4 regions of the Umezakia ovalisporum Ak1311 genome follow, and region 2 is predicted to be linked to each of the others. Evidence: predicted binding sites of a transcription regulator. Region 2 holds the regulator's gene; each other region holds the start of a gene.
The links. The regulator NtcA, encoded in region 2, controls nitrogen genes in cyanobacteria. The targets are predictions, from matches to a motif close to TNTGTANNNNNNNNTACANA.
Positions count from the first base shown of each region.

Region 1 (4,410 bases), on a different contig from region 2:
GGGTAACTCTCCGGGAATGTCCGATAGTTGTTGATTTGCTTTACGTAAATAAGCTGGGGACAAATCGACACCATACAGAGATGCTTTTGGCAATGCTCCTCGAATCATCCTCAATGTCCGCCCAGTACCACAAGCTACATCTAAAATACGCATTTGTTTTGGCGCAACACAATCAAAAGGTTTTAGCCCTTGGATGAGAGGTGCAAGAATTCGCCGGCGCATGGGGTCAGCAGTGCCACTAAAGAGAATCTCTACTTGTAAATCATATAAATTGGCTGAATCGTCGCTTAAGTAGCCATTACTTTGGTGATGGAAGTTCTGCACATAATAGCTGGGATAACCATCTGTTTCTATTTCCGGGGAAAAGTCTTGATATTTCTTTTGTTTAGACCGTTCCCAGATTTGCGGTAGGTCTAGCCATACCAGTGGATAGTAGCGGAAAAAATCTGACCAAGGGTTGTCAAAGAGCAAGTTTTTTGAATATATGCCTTTTTCAGCATCTTGCCAGTCTGCTTCTAGGAGGTCATTCATTTTTTGTTGAAATTTGAACAAAACTTCCTTGGGAAGGGATTTCCTCTTTTGTGTGAGAGGGGGATGAATCAGATTCATCAACTGTGAACTCAAAGTTTTGTGAGCGAGACCAAAATAACTTTTGCTTTGTTGAAAGGTTTGATAGGTGACCTTAGTTAAAGTGTCAGACATAAAAGTGAGTTAAAAGTCTATTACTTTTAGTAATTATCTGTAAAAGATTGTAACGAAAAATTTATCTATCTTATCTATCTTAGGAATGCGAATTTAATGGCTGTGAAGAAAATCTTTTGATAGTGCAATTTTGGATTTTAGATGGAAGTGAGCCATTCCTATAGGGGGATGGGGATCTGAGGAGGGTAGGTTTTTTGCTTCATCACCTTTTGTCAATTAAACAAATCCCAAATTTTGGCTAAATGTAAAATTTTGTAACAAAAATAGAATTCTGTAACTTTGGTTACAGAAATTTTGATATTCTGATAAGAGACAGCAAAAAGAGCTGATAATTCATAGCTAAAACCACCAGGAGGACTGTTGTTATGTCTATTCAAGATAGATCTCGTGCGTTAACAATGCGCCAATATCAGCAAGTTAAAAATCGTCAACAATCGATCCTGATGCGTGCTGCACAGGAACTGGGTCTTCCTGAAGAATTATCGGAATACTGGAATCCCATTCAAGGCAAAATTGATCCCACCACTCGCTTACTTTATGAAAGTAGCAACGTTGCTATGAGCTAAGTTTTGACTTATTTTGACTTATTTTGACTTATTTTGATTTTTCAGCGTGATAAGTAAAGAAAAAGCCACCCTCACGGGGTGGCAAAAAGTTTGGAAGAAATTAAGGGTAACAGTTTAGAATCACCTTGCCTTTAGGTAGGAAACAGGTGGGTAATCAACTCAATTAGCAATCGTAGTAGAGGTAAAACTCATAGGGGTGAGGACGCAACTGTATCTGTTTAACTTCGTTAGCCAGTTTGTAGTCAATCCAATTTTGGATGAAGTCTTCGGTGAACACCCCTGATTTCGTCAAGAAATCATGGTCGTTTTCTAAAGCTTCCAATGCCAATTCTAAGGAACCCGGAGTTGAAGGAACCTTCGCCAATTCTTCTGGAGAAAGTTCATAAATGTTCTTGTCTAGGGGTTCACCGGGATGAATCTTGTTTTTGATGCCATCAATACCAGCACACAGCATAGCTGCAAATGCCAAGTAAGGGTTAGACGTTGCGTCAGGACAACGAAATTCCAAGCGTTTGGCTTTAGGGTTATTACCAGATAAAGGAATCCGCACAGAAGCAGAACGGTTACCTTGGGAGTAAGCCAAGTTCACTGGTGCTTCATAACCTGGTACTAGGCGTTTGTAAGAGTTGGTTGTGGGGTTAGTGATAGCTAAAAGTGCTGGTGCGTGCTTGAGAATACCACCAATGTAGTGAAGTGCCATTTCACTCAAACCAGCATACTTGTCGCCAGCAAATAAAGGTTTGCCATCTTTCCAAATTGATTGGTGACAATGCATACCAGAACCATTGTCGCCAAAAATTGGTTTTGGCATGAAAGTTACAGTTTTGCCGTATTTCTTGGCAACATTCTTGATGACGTATTTGTATGTCATCAGCCAGTCAGCAGCTTCAACCAATTTACCAAAGCGGAAACCTAATTCACACTGACCACCAGTAGCAACTTCGTGGTGTTGTTTTTCAATGGGTACACCACAATCTTTCATTGTGAGCAGCATTTCGGTACGGATATCTTGGAAGCTATCCGTTGGGGATACTGGAAAGTAACCTTCTTTGAAGCGGGGTTTGTAGCCCAGGTTGGGACTTTCATTTCTACCGGAGTTCCAACGACCTTCTACTGAGTCTACATGGTAGTAACCTTCATGGGCGTTTTGGTCAAAGCGGACATCATCAAAGATAAAGAATTCAGCTTCAGGCCCTAGGAATGCTGTATCACCAATGCCGGTGGAAACTAAGTAGTCTATTGCTCGTTGGGCAATTACCCGGGGACAACGGTTGTACCATTCACCTGTACGGGGTTCTTTAATGCTACAGATTATACTGAGTGTCGGCTCAGCCATGAAAGGGTCGAGCCAAGCAGTGTTGGCATCGAGTACCATCATCATGTCGGATTCATTGATGCTTTTCCAACCCCGAATGCTGGAACCGTCGAAAGGTACGCCATCTAAGAAGGAACTTTCATCGATTTGGTCATGGTACACCGTGAGATGCTGCCAAGTTCCTGGTGTATCGATGAATTTGAGATCAATCATCTGAATTTTTTGGTCTTGAATCAGTTTCAAGACTTCTTGAGGGGTTGTCATTCTTACTCCTTCTCTAGCAATTTTCTAGAATTAAACGAGAACTTTCCAAAGCATCCTAACCCAGATGATTTGAACCCAGTTGTGGATGACACATCTGAATTATCATAAATCCTGGACATTAGGGAATTTTGTACTTTTTGTTACAGCTTATCTGGATTACAGCTTATATTAACCTTTTACCGAAGATCTGCACAAAACGTAAAGTTCATCTCATCATGGGTCAACTTTGACATAAAATCCTTAAATGGCGGATAAATTGTTTTTGTGTCGCATCATATTTTAATTAAACAAATGGCACAAAAATTTACTGGTGCATAATTGCAACCAAATTAATATCAAACCATAGATAGTATTGATTGGGAGAAGAAAGAATGCGCGATGCAGTTACAAGCTTAATTAAGAATTATGACGTTGCTGGTAGATATTTTGACCGCAATGCAATTGACAGCCTGAAATCCTATTTTGAAAGTGGTACAGCACGGGTGCAAGCAGCAGCAGTGATTAACGGTAATGCAGCGGCTCTTGTAAAACAGGCTGGTTCTAAGTTATTTGAAGAACAGCCTGAGTTGATTCGTCCCGGTGGAAATGCTTATACAACTCGTCGTTATGCGGCTTGTCTCCGGGATATGGACTATTACCTACGCTATGCTAGCTATGCCTTGGTTGCAGGTAACATGAATGTTTTAGATGAACGTGTACTCCAAGGATTGCGAGAAACTTACAATTCTTTAGGTGTACCTATTAGCCCTACGGTATTTGGTATTCAGATTCTTAAGGAGATGGTAAAGGCACAAGTTGCAGCCGCGGGTATTGCTGATACTTCTTTTGTTGATGAACCTTTTGATTATATGACTCGTGAGTTGAGCGAGAAGGATATTTAGTGGTTTTACTACAATTATAAAGTCTAGTCATACAAAAAGATGGCTTTTTGCGTAAACCAGAAAAGCCATCGCTTTTTTGGTAACTCAGGTTTGTTGGGGCGGGGTGGGAGTCACAAGGGTAGGTTTTTTACATTGTCCTGAAGGCAAGACTTGGAAGACAAGGAGGTATTCTACGCAAGGAAGTTATGCCAATGGGTGAAAAAACACACGTTGCAGTGGTGGATAAATATGGTTGTGGAGGGTTTTAGGGAGAATTATTATTTATCCTTAGGATTTAATATTATCAGGAGATTCCAGTTAATTGGTCAAGCGGCGACTCGATACATTATTAGTAGAATTAAATTTATGTAGCTCTCGCGCCTTAGCGCAGCGATTAATTCAGGCCGGAGAAGTCACTGTTAATCAGCAAGTGGTGGATAAACCAGGGACAGAAGTTGATGGTGGGGCGGAAATTAAGATTAAAGAGCGATCGCGTTTTGTGTCTCGGGGGGGTGAGAAACTAGCAAAGGCTTTAGAAGTATTTCCTGTTTCCACGGTGGGACGTATTTGTTTAGATGGTGGTATTTCTACAGGGGGTTTTACTGATTGCTTGCTAAAAGCTGAAGCAAAATTGGTTTATGGTGTGGATGTGGGTTATGGACAAGTGCATTGGGGTTTAAGAAATGATCCACGGGTGATTTTA
Region 1 covers NZ_JANQDJ010000040.1:59,421-63,830, forward strand. Annotated here, with positions in the region: gene NWP25_RS05915 (class I SAM-dependent methyltransferase) at 1-702, opposite strand, end outside; gene NWP25_RS05920 (hypothetical protein) at 1,068-1,268, shown strand; gene glnA (type I glutamate--ammonia ligase) at 1,432-2,847, opposite strand; gene apcB (allophycocyanin subunit beta) at 3,219-3,728, shown strand; gene NWP25_RS05935 (TlyA family RNA methyltransferase) at 4,030-4,410, shown strand, end outside.
Region 1: a site for NtcA is predicted at 2,975-2,994, ahead of glnA (type I glutamate--ammonia ligase). Genes of this name have one in related genera too.

Region 2 (4,410 bases):
CGCTCATCTACTAAAATGATATTCAGTTGTTCTACTAATTCCTCGCACAGTTGTTTTTTCCATTGTTTAGCTGTGGTTTGGTTACCCATTACCAGTAAGGAAACGGGAAACTGTTGACGTAGGGTTTTAATGGTGGCGATGGCCTTTTGTGCAGTCACCACTTGGTGATAATACAATTGCCTATCTAGTCCCATGACTGCTAGACCACATTTGTCTTTGCCGGGGTCAAAGCCTAAGATGACTGGTTGTGCTGGTGAAAATTCACTAAAAGTCATAATAAATACTCATTTATATTTAAGGGTTGATTCCTGGTTACACTTTCCTTTATTTAATTATTTTTTATTAGGTGCTAAAAACAACTACGCCGTTTAAAATTGCCAAAAGTTTTATTCTTAAAGGACCTGCTGTATAGGTGTCTTCCATAGCGATGGCCTTTATTTCTAATGGATGATCATACTGTCTTAGTTGTAAGAAAAAGCGTAAATGAGCACCCTCTCTTAATACGCCCTCGACAATTCCGGCATTACGGGCTCGAAATTCCGAAGCAGAAATCAGCAGATCAAGTCTTTGGGATAGCTGATAGGAGGACATAATTTTGGGATCGGCAGTGGTTGTAGCCAATATCTCCCCTTGTGAAAAAACCAGTTGATTTCGAGATGCATCCGCAAAAAATTCTATCTGGTTTTCTCCCCTGACGTAATTGCCAGCAGAGAAGATTCGCACAACGTACTCTCGACCATCTTGAATTTGCTGGCTGAGTTGTTTAACTCTTTCTTCGGTAACCCTGAGAAGCTCTTTATTTGTGGGTTTCTCCCCGGGTTCAGTTAATTGGATGTTGGCATTGCGGTTAGCTGCTTGCAAAAGTCGGATTACGGCTTGACGGGCTGTGGTGGCTTGATTAACGCGAACGACATTAGCAGCTAGAACTTGATTGCGAACGAGTGCGAGTTTACCTAAACGCAGGTCACGATAAGACTGATAATATTTTTCCAGTCTTGCCACTTCTTGTTCTAAATAATTTTGTTGTTTTTCTAGTTCTTTGAGGCGGGACTCTCTTTTGGTAATGACTTGCCCTCGCAAAGCAATTTGCTGATTGCGCTTTTTAATCAGTCCATCGAGTTGAGCAATTTTGCGATCGCGTTGGTCAATAGCTGTTTTAGCTTCCTCAATAGCTATTTTAGCTTCTGCATAAAGTCGTTTGCGTTCTGCCTTCAATTCTTCAATAGCCGCCTGGAATGTTTTGATTTGATCGTAAACTCTTTGGAGTTCAGTTATAGCTTTTTGATACTGATTTACTACTTCACCTAGCTGGTTTTGAGTACTTTGAAGTTGACTTTGTGTTGCTTTTTGTTTAGCGTTAGCTGCTTGTAAAGTTTTATTGATTATCTCTAAGTCTCGTTGTGCGTTGATTTGTGCAATTCTAGCTTTGTTTAACTTTTTCTCTACTTGACTTTTTTGAGTTTCTGCAACTTTTAGCTGTTCCCGCTTGTTTCTTAGGTCTTTTTGAATATCTTCCAGTTCAAATACGCCTTGGCGTAACTTTTCATCAGCAGCAAATAATATCCCCAAAGTTGATGCCGAAATTAATCCACCAGTAAATATAGTTACTAGTACAGCAGTTTTTTTAGGACGAAGGTTAAACAGTGAGAGGCGTGCTTTACCAACTCGTGTGCCAATGCGGTCACCCACAGTGGCAATTACGCCCCCCAAAATTAAAATCGCTGCTATCAGGATGTACCCGGTGGTCATCTTTAGCTACCGCAATGTTTCCAGACACAGCCTACTACTTTCAATCATTGTCTTGTGAAAGATGGAAAACAGGCAATAGCTCAAACCACTCAGGATGTTATACTTACCTCCATCTGTGGGTGTAATTTTTAAGAACACAACGCTTGCCACTCCACCTTCCCTAATTGATTTTAAGTGAACTGCTTGCTTAAGGATACAGGTTTATGTACGGTAATCTTCTTTTTGTGGATTGAAATCATTTTTTTCTCACGTAAATCCCCTAGTAACCTAGTTACGGTTACCCGAGTTGAACCAATGGCTTCAGCGATGGCCTGGTGAGATAGCTTTAGATCAATAGTAATCCCGTCTGGACAAGGAACACCAAAATCACGACAAAGAATTAACAAGAAACTCACTAATCTCGAACCCATATCGCGATGAGCCAAGGTTTCAATCATCATCTCTGTCTGTAAAATACGCGAAGATAGCCCCCGCAGCATTAACATTGATAGTTCTGGGTTTTCCTTAAATGCTTGCTCCACCTGTTCAATTGGGGCTGAGAGCAACTCTACAGGGGTAAATGCGACTGCATGGTAAAATCTATCTGATTTATTTCCCGTCAGTAATGATAACACACCAAAAACACTATTTTCCCGCAGCAGTGCTACCGTTATTTCCTCTCCTGCCTCGTATACCCTGGAAAGTTTCACAGCACCCTTCAAAAGAAAATAAACTCGTTCAGCAGGATCGCCGGGAAAAAATATTGTTTTATTGCGTTCAAATGTTTCTACAACTGGAGGAAATGCTCCGGTCGCCATCTGACGAAATACATTTGCTAGGGCTTTATCTTGTGTCACGATCATCTCCCTTCCCCTACCCAACGCCGGAAAAACAAAAACTGATTACCTAAGAATACACCTGAAAAATCAATAAAGCACCGTCAACCTTTCTGTACATTCCTATACTCAAAGCCATAACTTCATATTTATTTGTTCATAATGATACATAATTTTTGATGTTTTTAGCTAGTAGTTGTTATGAGTACTTGCACAGTTGTGGTCATCAGGTTTTTTGGTGAAAAATTCACAAGATCTTGAGAATGCCTTTGGGATTATGTGGGGAAAATTTGCAGAAAAGAGTCTAGGTAATCATCATTTTCAGAAATGATGTGCAGAAGCAAGACAAACTTGCCTCAGATTCTAGTATGCTCCTAATGATTGATTACATTCACAGTTTCTATGCTTAATCTGACTGGAAAAAATGCCCTGGTGACAGGCATTGCTAATAACCGCTCCATTGCCTGGGGAATTGCTCAACAACTGCACAAAGCAGGAGCTAACCTAGGTATTACCTACTTGCCAGATGACCGAGGTAAGATGGAGAAAAAGGTCGCGGAATTGGTAGAACCTCTGAACCCCAGCTTATTTGTTCCCTGTAATGTCCAAGATGACGCACAGGTGGAGTCTACATTTGAAGTAGTGAGGGATAAGTGGGGAAGATTGGACATCCTTATCCACTGTTTAGCTTTTGCTAACAAAGACGATTTGAGTGGTAATTTTAGCCAAACCTCACGTTCTGGTTTCAAAACTGCTTTAGAAATCAGCACCTACTCCCTAGTGCAGTTAAGCGGTGCAGCTAAACCTCTGATGACAGAAGGGGGTAGCATCATCACCCTGACATACTTGGGAGGCGTGAGGGCGGTTCCTAACTATAACGTTATGGGGGTAGCTAAAGCCGGATTAGAAGCTAGTGTGCGCTATTTAGCGGCTGAACTGGGTCCGCAAAACATTCGAGTAAATGCTATTTCCGCCGGGCCGATACGGACATTGGCTTCTTCGGCAGTGGGTGGAATTTTAGATATGATTCACCATGTAGAAGAGGTAGCTCCTCTGCGACGCACTGTGACGCAACAAGAAGTAGGCAATACCGCAGCTTTCTTGTCTAGCGATTTAGCTAGTGGTATTACAGGGCAAGTTTTGTATGTAGATGCAGGATATGAAATCATGGGAATGTAATAATTAATCATTAGTCATTTCCCCAGTCCCCATACCCTATTCCCCAGTTATGCCAACAAGCGATCGCCAAATTCCTCTGAGTCACAATGCTCGCACTGCTTCTGTTCATCGCACTACAGGCGAAACAGATGTAAAAGTTAATATCAATTTGGATGGTACAGGCATGTGCACGGCAGCAACAGGAATTCCGTTTTTGGATCATATGTTGCATCAAATTGCTTCCCACGGGCTAATTGACTTAAATATCCAAGCCCAGGGAGACTGGGAAATTGATGATCACCACACTAATGAAGATGTGGGCATTACTTTGGGGCAAGCTTTCAGTCAAGCCCTCGGTAATAGGAAAGGTATCGTTCGTTTTGGCCATTTTCTCGCACCGTTGGATGAAGCCTTAGTGCAAGTGGCGTTGGACTTTTCTGGTAGACCTCATCTCAGCTATGGTTTGGCAATTCCTACCCAGCAAGTGGGAACTTATGACACCCAGTTAGTACGGGAATTTTTTGTGGCGTTGGTTAACCATAGCCAAATGACATTACACATTCGTCAACTGGATGGCATTAACTCCCATCATATTATTGAAGCTACATTTAAAGCTTTTGCGAGGGCAACCCGAATGGCGGTGGAAATTGACTCCCGTCGTGCTGGTACAATTCCCAGTTCTAAGGGC
Region 2 covers NZ_JANQDJ010000024.1:9,875-14,284, reverse strand. Annotated here, with positions in the region: gene NWP25_RS03495 (pre-16S rRNA-processing nuclease YqgF) at 1-275, opposite strand, end outside; gene NWP25_RS03490 (DUF3084 domain-containing protein) at 343-1,749, opposite strand; gene ntcA (global nitrogen regulator NtcA) at 1,920-2,591, opposite strand; gene fabI (enoyl-ACP reductase FabI) at 2,967-3,743, shown strand; gene hisB (imidazoleglycerol-phosphate dehydratase HisB) at 3,793-4,410, shown strand, end outside.

Region 3 (4,410 bases), on a different contig from region 2:
GCATTTTTGGGAAATTTGGAAATTTGTCCCCAACGGGTGGCTTGTGTCATTAACCAAATGCTTTGGGATCTCCATAAGAATGTCGAATGGTTTCCTAGCGGTTCAACTAGGTTATTGGGAAGATCAAAGAAAATTGTGGTATCGGCAGATTTAATGGTGCGGTCTTTGCCATCAAAGCCACCGTAGCTGTAATTGCCGATAATTCCTGGGCTAGTCAATTTGGCAATGGGTGCATCTGCTTGTTTGGGTCTAGCGCCTGTAAACGAAACGTCTGTAATTAGTTCTGCAACTTCTTGGCGATTTTCTGGTTGGCTGCAATACTGGCAGGCTGCTATCATTGCCTTAACCAAAGAACGATAGGTTCTGGGATAATTGTCAATGAAGGATTCCATGACTGCCAGTAGTCGGTCTGGGTGTGCTAACCAAATTTCTTTGCCTTGGGCGAAAGTGAAGCCGATACCTTGATTGCCCGTAATTGCTCTGGTGTTCCAAGGTTCCGCCACCATGTAAGCTTGCATTGCCCCAATTCGCACATTTGTCACCATCTGGGGAGGTGGAACAATGATAATGCGGAATTCTTTGAGTGGGTCAACACCTGCAGCTGCGGATAAGTAGCGGATAAAGTATTCGTAAATCGAAGAACTGAGAACTACTGCCCAAACTTTGCCTTCTGTTGGTTGCTGTTGAAAATAGCTACGAAAATCATGTCCGAACGCTGCTAATGCACCATCGCCATATTTTTGTTGGTACTCGTACCACGGACGCAAGCCAAAATCCCACATAGCTTTGTTCATAGTCATGGCATTACCGTGACGATGAATGGTCATAGCTGCACATAAGGGGGCATGACGTGCGCCTTCTGCACCGATTCTGGCGTTGGTGACAGCACCGGATACCACCGGGGAGGCATCTAAACGACCGAATATTAGACCGTCGCGGGATGTCGCCCAACTAGCTTCGCGGTTGAGTGTCACGTTCAAACCATATTTGCGGAAGAAACCTTTTTTCCAGGCGATAGCAAATGGGGCACAATCATTAACAGGTACATAACCAACAGTAATGTTGGGTTTTTCTAGTTCCTCAGATTTGACTAATGGTTCAACAGCTAGGGCTTCTTGAGTTAACCCTTTGCTACCAGTATTTCTAGGGATGGCGCAGGATGAAAACCCTATTCCAACTGTTGTTGTTCCTATGGCTTTTACAAAGTTTCGTCGAGTCCAATGATTATCACTCATTTTTTTAATCGCTCCAGTGGTAATCAATTATTTTTCGGTCATTTTTTCGCAAGCTAAGGCAAAGATGCCAATTTAAATTGGGTCTTGCTAGTTTTTAATCACTTCAGTTTTGTTAGTTAAAAGTTGTAGGTCTGTGGGTAACTAGTTCTTGGATTTTCCCTACTGCGTAGTCTAAAACTAGTCCAGTGACACCAATAACTAAGACGGCTAAAAACACTGCACTGAGATTGAAACGACTCCATTCATCCCAGACAAAAAAGCCAATACCGATACCACCTGTAAGCATTTCTACTGCAACGATAACTAGCCAGGCAATACCTAAACTAATGCGTAATCCTGTGAAAATATAGGGTAAACTCGCTGGCCAGATAATTTTCGTAATTTGTCGCCAATGAGGCATTTCTAATACTTTGGCCACATTTAAATAATCCTTGGGAACTCTGGCAACTCCCAAGGCAGTATTAATAATTGTTGGCCACAGGGACGTAATAAAAATCACAAAAATCGCGGAAGGTTCTGCCAAGTTAAAGATTGCTAACGCAATGGGCAACCAAGCCAAGGGTGATACGGGTTTAAAAATCTGAATGATCGGATTAAACGCTAGCATGGCGGGTTTAGACATACCAATGAAAAATCCCAAGGGAATCGCCACTACTGTACCTAATAAAAAACCAATCAATACGCGCTGCAGACTAGCTATCAATAACCAGCCAATTCCTAAATTTCCCGGGCCTCTTCGATAAAAAGGATGTAATATGTAATCAAGATTGGCGATTAACGCCTCAGGTGGGGTGGGCATTAATTCATGATTCATTAGTGCTACTACCCACCACACAACAATAACTCCCAACAACCCCAAGGCAGGTAGGAGAAAAGCATCTCTGGCAACTACAGGCTTGGTTTTTTTCCATGCAGTGTGCCCAGCAACAGCTACAATCGCTAACAAATTTAGTTGAAATACCATTCACGACCTCAACAGACTAAGTGCAGTCATAAAAATCTGAGCACTACCAGCCTCGGACACTGATGAGATCAAAACACCACAAGAATGCTGTCTCTTCAGTCTCCTCTCAATGCCTACGAAGTTAGCTGACGGGCTAGGGCTGAGAGATGCCCTTCTCTGGTGGATTTAGGATTTCATAGATTGGGAAGTTGAAATGAATCCTCAGTTTCAAACTTCAAATCTTTTTAGCCGTTAACTCAGAGATACGCCCCAAACTTTGGTTCCTCCGCTCCAGTGTTAGGCGCTACGAAACACCGGATTAGGCTGACTTACTCAAGCTTACTATAAAGTATACATGAATATTCTTATTTGGCAATAAAAATAAAATCACTAAATATTACAACCGTCTTCAATTTCTTTTTCCGGAGCAGCATAACAGGCTGAGTAATAATTTATATTAAGAGATATTTTTCTGTATTTATAGATACTAAAAACATGGTATGTTAAAAGTGTCAGGCATGAGAATAGTTAAAAAGGAGTATTCTGATGAGTCAGAATAGACTATCAGCCATAAATCAAGCACAAAAAGCCCACAGAATGAGTATTCAAAAAAGCCTAGAGCATCGCTTGCAAGTGGCTAAGGCCAGTGGAGACAGCAAGCTGATTGATCAACTGGAAGCGGAAATAAAATATTTCAGCTAATATTTCGGATAAATATCCACTTTTTGGCTTATGGTTTTTTTTAACACCCAGCTGGGGGGCGTTTTTTGTTTAAAGGAGGTAAATGTAGTTAAATCAAATACCCCTAAAAACTTCTCAAACCTTCTCACTTTTCTAGCTGAAAAGCAAATTTGAGGAGGCTTTTTTAATTTTGAATAGGTTTCTTTGAGCAGTTGGCAATTTGACACTCTTGGGGCTAAAGCCAGGGAGATTCTACATTCTACGTCAGAATTTGCCACAGCAGGTTTTCACCAGATAGAGTATTGATTCCAACGCCTGGAGGGTTAATATACCTGACCCCACGCCAGGGAAACGGGCATGGCCTCCCCTGTTTTTTGCTAAATTGAGAATGCTTAGTGCTGCATTCACATCTCCGTAAAACTCACACCCACAAATACACACCCACTGGTAATATTTGTACAGAAACGCTTAAACGCTACATTTCTCAACAAAGGGAATAGCTAAAATCACTGAGGCGTAAACCCCTGGACTGGGTTTTATCCCTTCGCTGAACGAGGGCTAAGTTTTTCCCCAAAATCGAAAACTGAACCTCAAGGGTTTCCAGCCTATTTTGTTATCACTGCATTCACCCCCATAGTATTGGCATATTCAGCTACGGAATCATATTGAAAATTGCTTAACTTCCTCTTGTCCGTGGGGGATCATTATCCTTACTAATGTCTAATTCTTCGCGACGCAGGTCTTCTTGAGCTTGAACTGTATGTTCTTCTACAACCTTCTTAACTTTTACTTCTTCACGCACAACAGGTTCCTTGCGAACTTCCGCAGTTTCTTCGTAAATATCCATACGTACAACTTCACCTTCGCGGAAGTTAACTTCACCAGGGGCAGCTGTTTTTCCAGCATCGGGTGGGGTAGTGCGTTCAATAATTACACGCTCTTTTTCCACTGGTATAGAAACTGCTGATCTTTGCGTTTCAACGTGCTTACCAACTGCTACCTCTCCTGTTTTCGCACGGGATTTATCAGCAATTAACCGCTCTTCGTACAGTTTGAGATTTTGATGATCTCCCTCGGTGATGGTGTATAGTTCCGGTTCTCGCTCGTAAGTATAAGTATCACGATCATAAGTAGGACTAGGTGCGGGTGGGGTTGTGCTGATTGCGCTTTCAGAATAAGTGGATGAAATATCTACAGGTGTCGAAGTCTCTACAGGTGTCGAAGTCTCTAAAGGTGACTGTACATATGGAGTGCGATATACTCCGCGAACCCGTTCTTCATAATCGTAATCAACAGGTTCAAGCTCGTTAAAATCAGGCAAGTTTTCTACTTGTTCTCGGGTAAGTCCTGTAGCGTAGACTCGTTGGTCTGCATAACTAATGCGAGTACGTCCAATTGGTAACAAAACTTTCTTACCAAAAATCCAAAAGCCTGTATCTACAACTAAGTAACGAAAACGTCCAGTATCGTCTACCAAAATATCTTTCACTGTGCCAACTCTTTCATTATTGATATCTGAGTAGACATCAAAGTCTTTAATTGCATAATTAT
Region 3 covers NZ_JANQDJ010000082.1:28,098-32,507, reverse strand. Annotated here, with positions in the region: gene NWP25_RS16240 (ABC transporter substrate-binding protein) at 1-1,235, opposite strand, end outside; gene ntrB (nitrate ABC transporter permease) at 1,348-2,199, opposite strand; cyclic di-AMP (ydaO/yuaA leader) riboswitch at 2,295-2,514, opposite strand; gene pirA (arginine synthesis PII-interacting regulator PirA) at 2,725-2,880, shown strand; gene NWP25_RS16225 (DUF2382 domain-containing protein) at 3,536-4,410, opposite strand, start outside.
Region 3: a site for NtcA is predicted at 2,650-2,669, ahead of pirA (arginine synthesis PII-interacting regulator PirA). Genes of this name have one in related genera too.

Region 4 (4,410 bases), on a different contig from region 2:
TGCTGAATTAGAAATTTTGACCCAACTGGTTGTCTCTGCAGCATTAAAAGATGCTGGATTAGTTCCTCCTTTACCTGATTGTGCCGTGGTGATTGGATCAAGTCGCAGTCATCAGGGTTATTGGGAGTTGCTGTCCCGGAAAATGTATGGGAATAATATCCTCCAAGCTGCTGTTCATAGTAAGAAGGTAGTAATAGAGAACTGGTTAGATTTTTTACCTCATATGATCGCAATGGCAGCCGCTCGACAAATCGGTACATCTGGCATAGTTTTAGCACCAATGGCTGCTTGTGCTACTGGCATTTGGGCCATGGCTCAAGCCACTTTACTGATTGAAACTGGGCAATGTCAACGAGTGATCGCAGGTGGGATAGAAGCACCAATTACACCCCTCACGCTGTCAGGGTTTCAAAAAATGGGCGCTCTGGCAAAAACAGGGGCTTATCCCTTTGACTTGCACCGACAGGGCTTGGTACTAGGTGAAGGTGCCGCAGTGTTTGTGTTGGAATCGCCAGAATTAGCAAAACAGCGTCAAGCTAAAATTTATGGCAGTATTCTGGGTTTCGGCTTGACAACAGATGCTTTTCATGGTAGCAAACCAGAATGTACAGCAAAAAGTGCGATCGCAGCTGTTCAGCAATGTCTACAAAGAAGCTCTCTCAGACCAAGTGATATTGATTACATTCATGCTCATGGCACAGCCACAGAGCTAAATGATAGAATAGAGAATAAAATTATACAAAATATCTTCCCGAAGGAAGTAGCAGTAAGTTCTACCAAAGGCGCTACAGGTCACACTCTAGGAGCATCGGGAGCTTTAGGTGTGGCATTTTCGCTTTTAGCCATGCAGAAGAAAATACTACCACCTTGCGTAGGATTAAAATCACCAGAATTTGATTTAAATCTGGTAATGGAGCCGCGTGAAAGTCAATTACAAAACGTTTTATGTTTCAGCTTTGGCTTTGGTGGTCAAAATGCCATTATCGCTTTGAGTAATAAAACTGAATCCAATTTAGGAGTTGAGATTACCCAAAAATAAATTCGCCAATTCGTTAAATTTACCAGCCCAACCATCGCCTCCAGCAAAACCTAGATTGTAAGAAGTCGATATGATAGAAAAGTAGATAAAACTTAAAAAATATCAATCAAATGCTGATTGACTTACCCGGCTTGGCCAAAGTCAAAGACTCAGTAAAAGAAAAACTTTTCTTCGGTCATGAACCCAGCGGCGAATTAATTGCAATTCTATCCGTGTACCTTGTCCAAGGAATTTTAGGGTTGGCGCGTCTAGCCGTCAGCTTTTTTCTGAAAGATGAATTGCTATTAAGTCCAGCTCAAGTCTCAGCAATATTGGGAGTTGTGGCCTTACCTTGGATGATCAAACCAGTATTTGGCTTTGTTTCCGATGGTTTACCCATATTCGGCTACCGTCGCCGACCATATTTAGTCATATCTGGCATCTTAGGAGCCACTTCTTGGATTAGTCTGGCAACCATAGTTCATACTAGCTGGGCAGCTACCTTGGCCATCGCCCTTGGTTCTCTCTCGGTTGCGGTGAGTGATGTCATAGTTGACTCATTAGTTGTTGAAAGAGCAAGAGTAGAATCTCTAGCAGGAGCCGGTTCACTACAATCTCTATGTTGGGGTACTTCGGCATTTGGAAGTTTACTGACTGCCTACTTTAGCGGAATGCTGCTAGAAAACTTTACCACGCGCACTGTATTTTGGATTACTGCCTCATTTCCCCTCATCGTTTCTGTAGTAGCTTGTTTAATTGCTGAAACCCCCATCAGCAAAAATGGTAAAGATCATCAAAGCAATAATTCTCTCAGCACTAAGGATCAAATCAAGCAACTACGCCAAGCAATTACCCAAAAATCAATTTGGCTACCTACAGCTTTTCTATTTGTCTGGCTAGCCACCCCAACAGCAGATTCCGCCTTTTTCTTCTTCAGTACTAACGAACTACATTTTGAACCAGAATTTTTAGGCCGGGTACGACTGGTAACAAGTGCTGCTTCTTTACTGGGAATTTGGATTTTTCAACGCTTCCTTAAAAGTGTTTCATTTCGCAAGATTTTTGGTTGGAGTACAGTCATTTCATCAGCCTTGGGAATGACAATGCTCCTGCTGGTGACTCATACTAACCGAGTTTTGGGCATAGATGACCGCTGGTTTAGTTTAGGTGATAGTCTTATCCTTACTGTCATGGGGCAAATCGCTTATATGCCAGTGCTGGTACTCGCAGCAAGATTGTGTCCCCTAGGAGTAGAAGCGACATTATTTGCCTTATTGATGTCCGTTTCTAACCTAGCCGGAATGGTTTCCTATGAATTTGGCGCTATGATCATGTATTGGCTGGGTATTACCGAAACTAACTTTGAATTGCTCTGGCTATTAGTGATTATTACTAACCTCAGCACACTATTACCACTGCCCTTCATTAGTTGGTTACCTGCTAACGACCCGGAAACCGAGTCACCAAAATTACAACCCCCTCCAGTAAAGGGTAGAGAAGAAACATTTTTGCCTCAATGAATGCTAATTCGTCAAAAAAGTGCGGGCAAGTACGAAATGCGCCCAACTCCTTAACAACAAATGAAAATGTAACAAAAACTACAGAATAACTATTTCTTCTCCAAGTCTAGGATAAAATAGGCGGACATATATCCGGTACGCAAAGATACCGCGACTAGGAGAAGATTTTATGGTTTTAACATCTCCGTTGCCTTTAGCAGCCACTACTCCGGCGCACATTTGCCCCTTTGCTCAAGCTTGTAGTTACTTAGAAGCAGCAGGTAAAGAATTAAAGCTACATCAAGGTGTATTGGAAATCCTCAGCCATCCCCGCAAAGTAGTGACGGTTTCCATTCCCGTAAAATTAGATAATGGTGAAATTCAAGTTCTTGCCGGACATCGGGTACAGCACTGTGATATTTTAGGCCCCTATAAAGGAGGAATTCGTTACCACCCATCTGTGACATTGGGAGAAGTTTCAGCTTTGGCCATGCTCATGACGTGGAAATGTGCGTTGTTGGGTATACCTTATGGTGGTGCAAAGGGCGGTATAGCCATAAATCCTAAAAGTTATAGTGTCAGCGAATTAGAAAGAATCAGTCGCCGCTATATCAGTGAGTTAATTAAAGATATAGGACCATCAGTAGATATACCTGCCCCGGACATGGGTACTTCTGCCCGTGAAATGGCTTGGATGATGGATACTTATTCTGTAAACGTTGGTCACGCTGTTCCAGGAGTTGTGACCGGTAAGCCTCTTTCTATTGGTGGTTCCTTGGGACGGGAAATGGCAACGGGAAGAGGTGTAATGATTATTGTACGTGAAGCGTTAGCAGAACAAGGTAAATCCCTGACCGGAGCCGAAGTAGTCATTCAGGGTTTCGGTAATGTCGGGGGTGCAGCAGCAGAATTGTTACACGAGGTAGGAGCGAAGATTATAGCTGTCTCAACGGGTGCAGGAGGTATTTTTGCCCCAGATGGTATTGATATTCCAGCATTGAAAGCCTACGCTGCCGAAAATCTTAAAAGTGTTGTAGGTTTTCCAGGAACAATACCAATTACCAATTTAGATTTACTAACTTTACCTTGCGATGTTTTGATTCCAGCAGCTTTAGAAAACCAAATTACCACAGAAAATGTGAATCAGGTACAGGCGAAAATTATTGCAGAAGCTGCTAATGGGCCAGTGACCTTAGAAGCTAACAAATTTCTAGAAGCCCGTGGTGTAACAGTTCTACCAGACATTTTAGCTAATGCTGGCGGTGTTGTTGTCAGTTATTTAGAGTGGGTGCAGGGTCTTTCTTATGTGTTTTGGGGTGAGGAGCGTGTTAATCATGAAATGGAAAAATTAATGGTGCAAGCTTATCAACAAGTGATCCAGCAGTCGAAGATGAAGCAAATTCCTTTGCGATTAGCAGCTTACACTTTGGGGGTGGGTAGAGTTGCACAAGCCCTGACCGATAGGGGTATTTATCCTTAGTCATTGGTTATTGGCACTCAATTTATTATGGTTAGTTTATTTTAGTATGCGAAACTTAGTCAGCCAGGGGAGTGTCAATGACACGGTTATCACAATCTATAGGAGAATTAACAAATGGATGAATTTATGAAAGCCGCGATGGCAGAGGCAAAACAAGGTAAAAAAGAAGGTGGGATTCCTATCGGTTCTGTTCTTGTCAAGAATGGTAAGATTCTCGGTCAAGGACACAACAAGCGTGTGCAAGATGATGATCCTGTCACCCACGCCGAAATAGATTGTCTCCGCAATGCTGGTAGAGTTGGTAGCTATAAAAATACAACACTCTATTCAACCTTAATGCCGTGCTATTTGTGCGCTGGTGCAGTAGTGCAATTTGGTATTAAAAAAGTCATCGTAGGTGAATCGAGAACTTT
Region 4 covers NZ_JANQDJ010000067.1:2,392-6,801, forward strand. Annotated here, with positions in the region: gene NWP25_RS12335 (beta-ketoacyl-ACP synthase) at 1-1,039, shown strand, start outside; gene NWP25_RS12340 (folate/biopterin family MFS transporter) at 1,150-2,538, shown strand; gene NWP25_RS12345 (Glu/Leu/Phe/Val family dehydrogenase) at 2,708-3,997, shown strand; gene NWP25_RS12350 (nucleoside deaminase) at 4,112-4,410, shown strand, end outside.
Region 4: a site for NtcA is predicted at 2,604-2,623, ahead of NWP25_RS12345 (Glu/Leu/Phe/Val family dehydrogenase). Genes of this name have one in related genera too.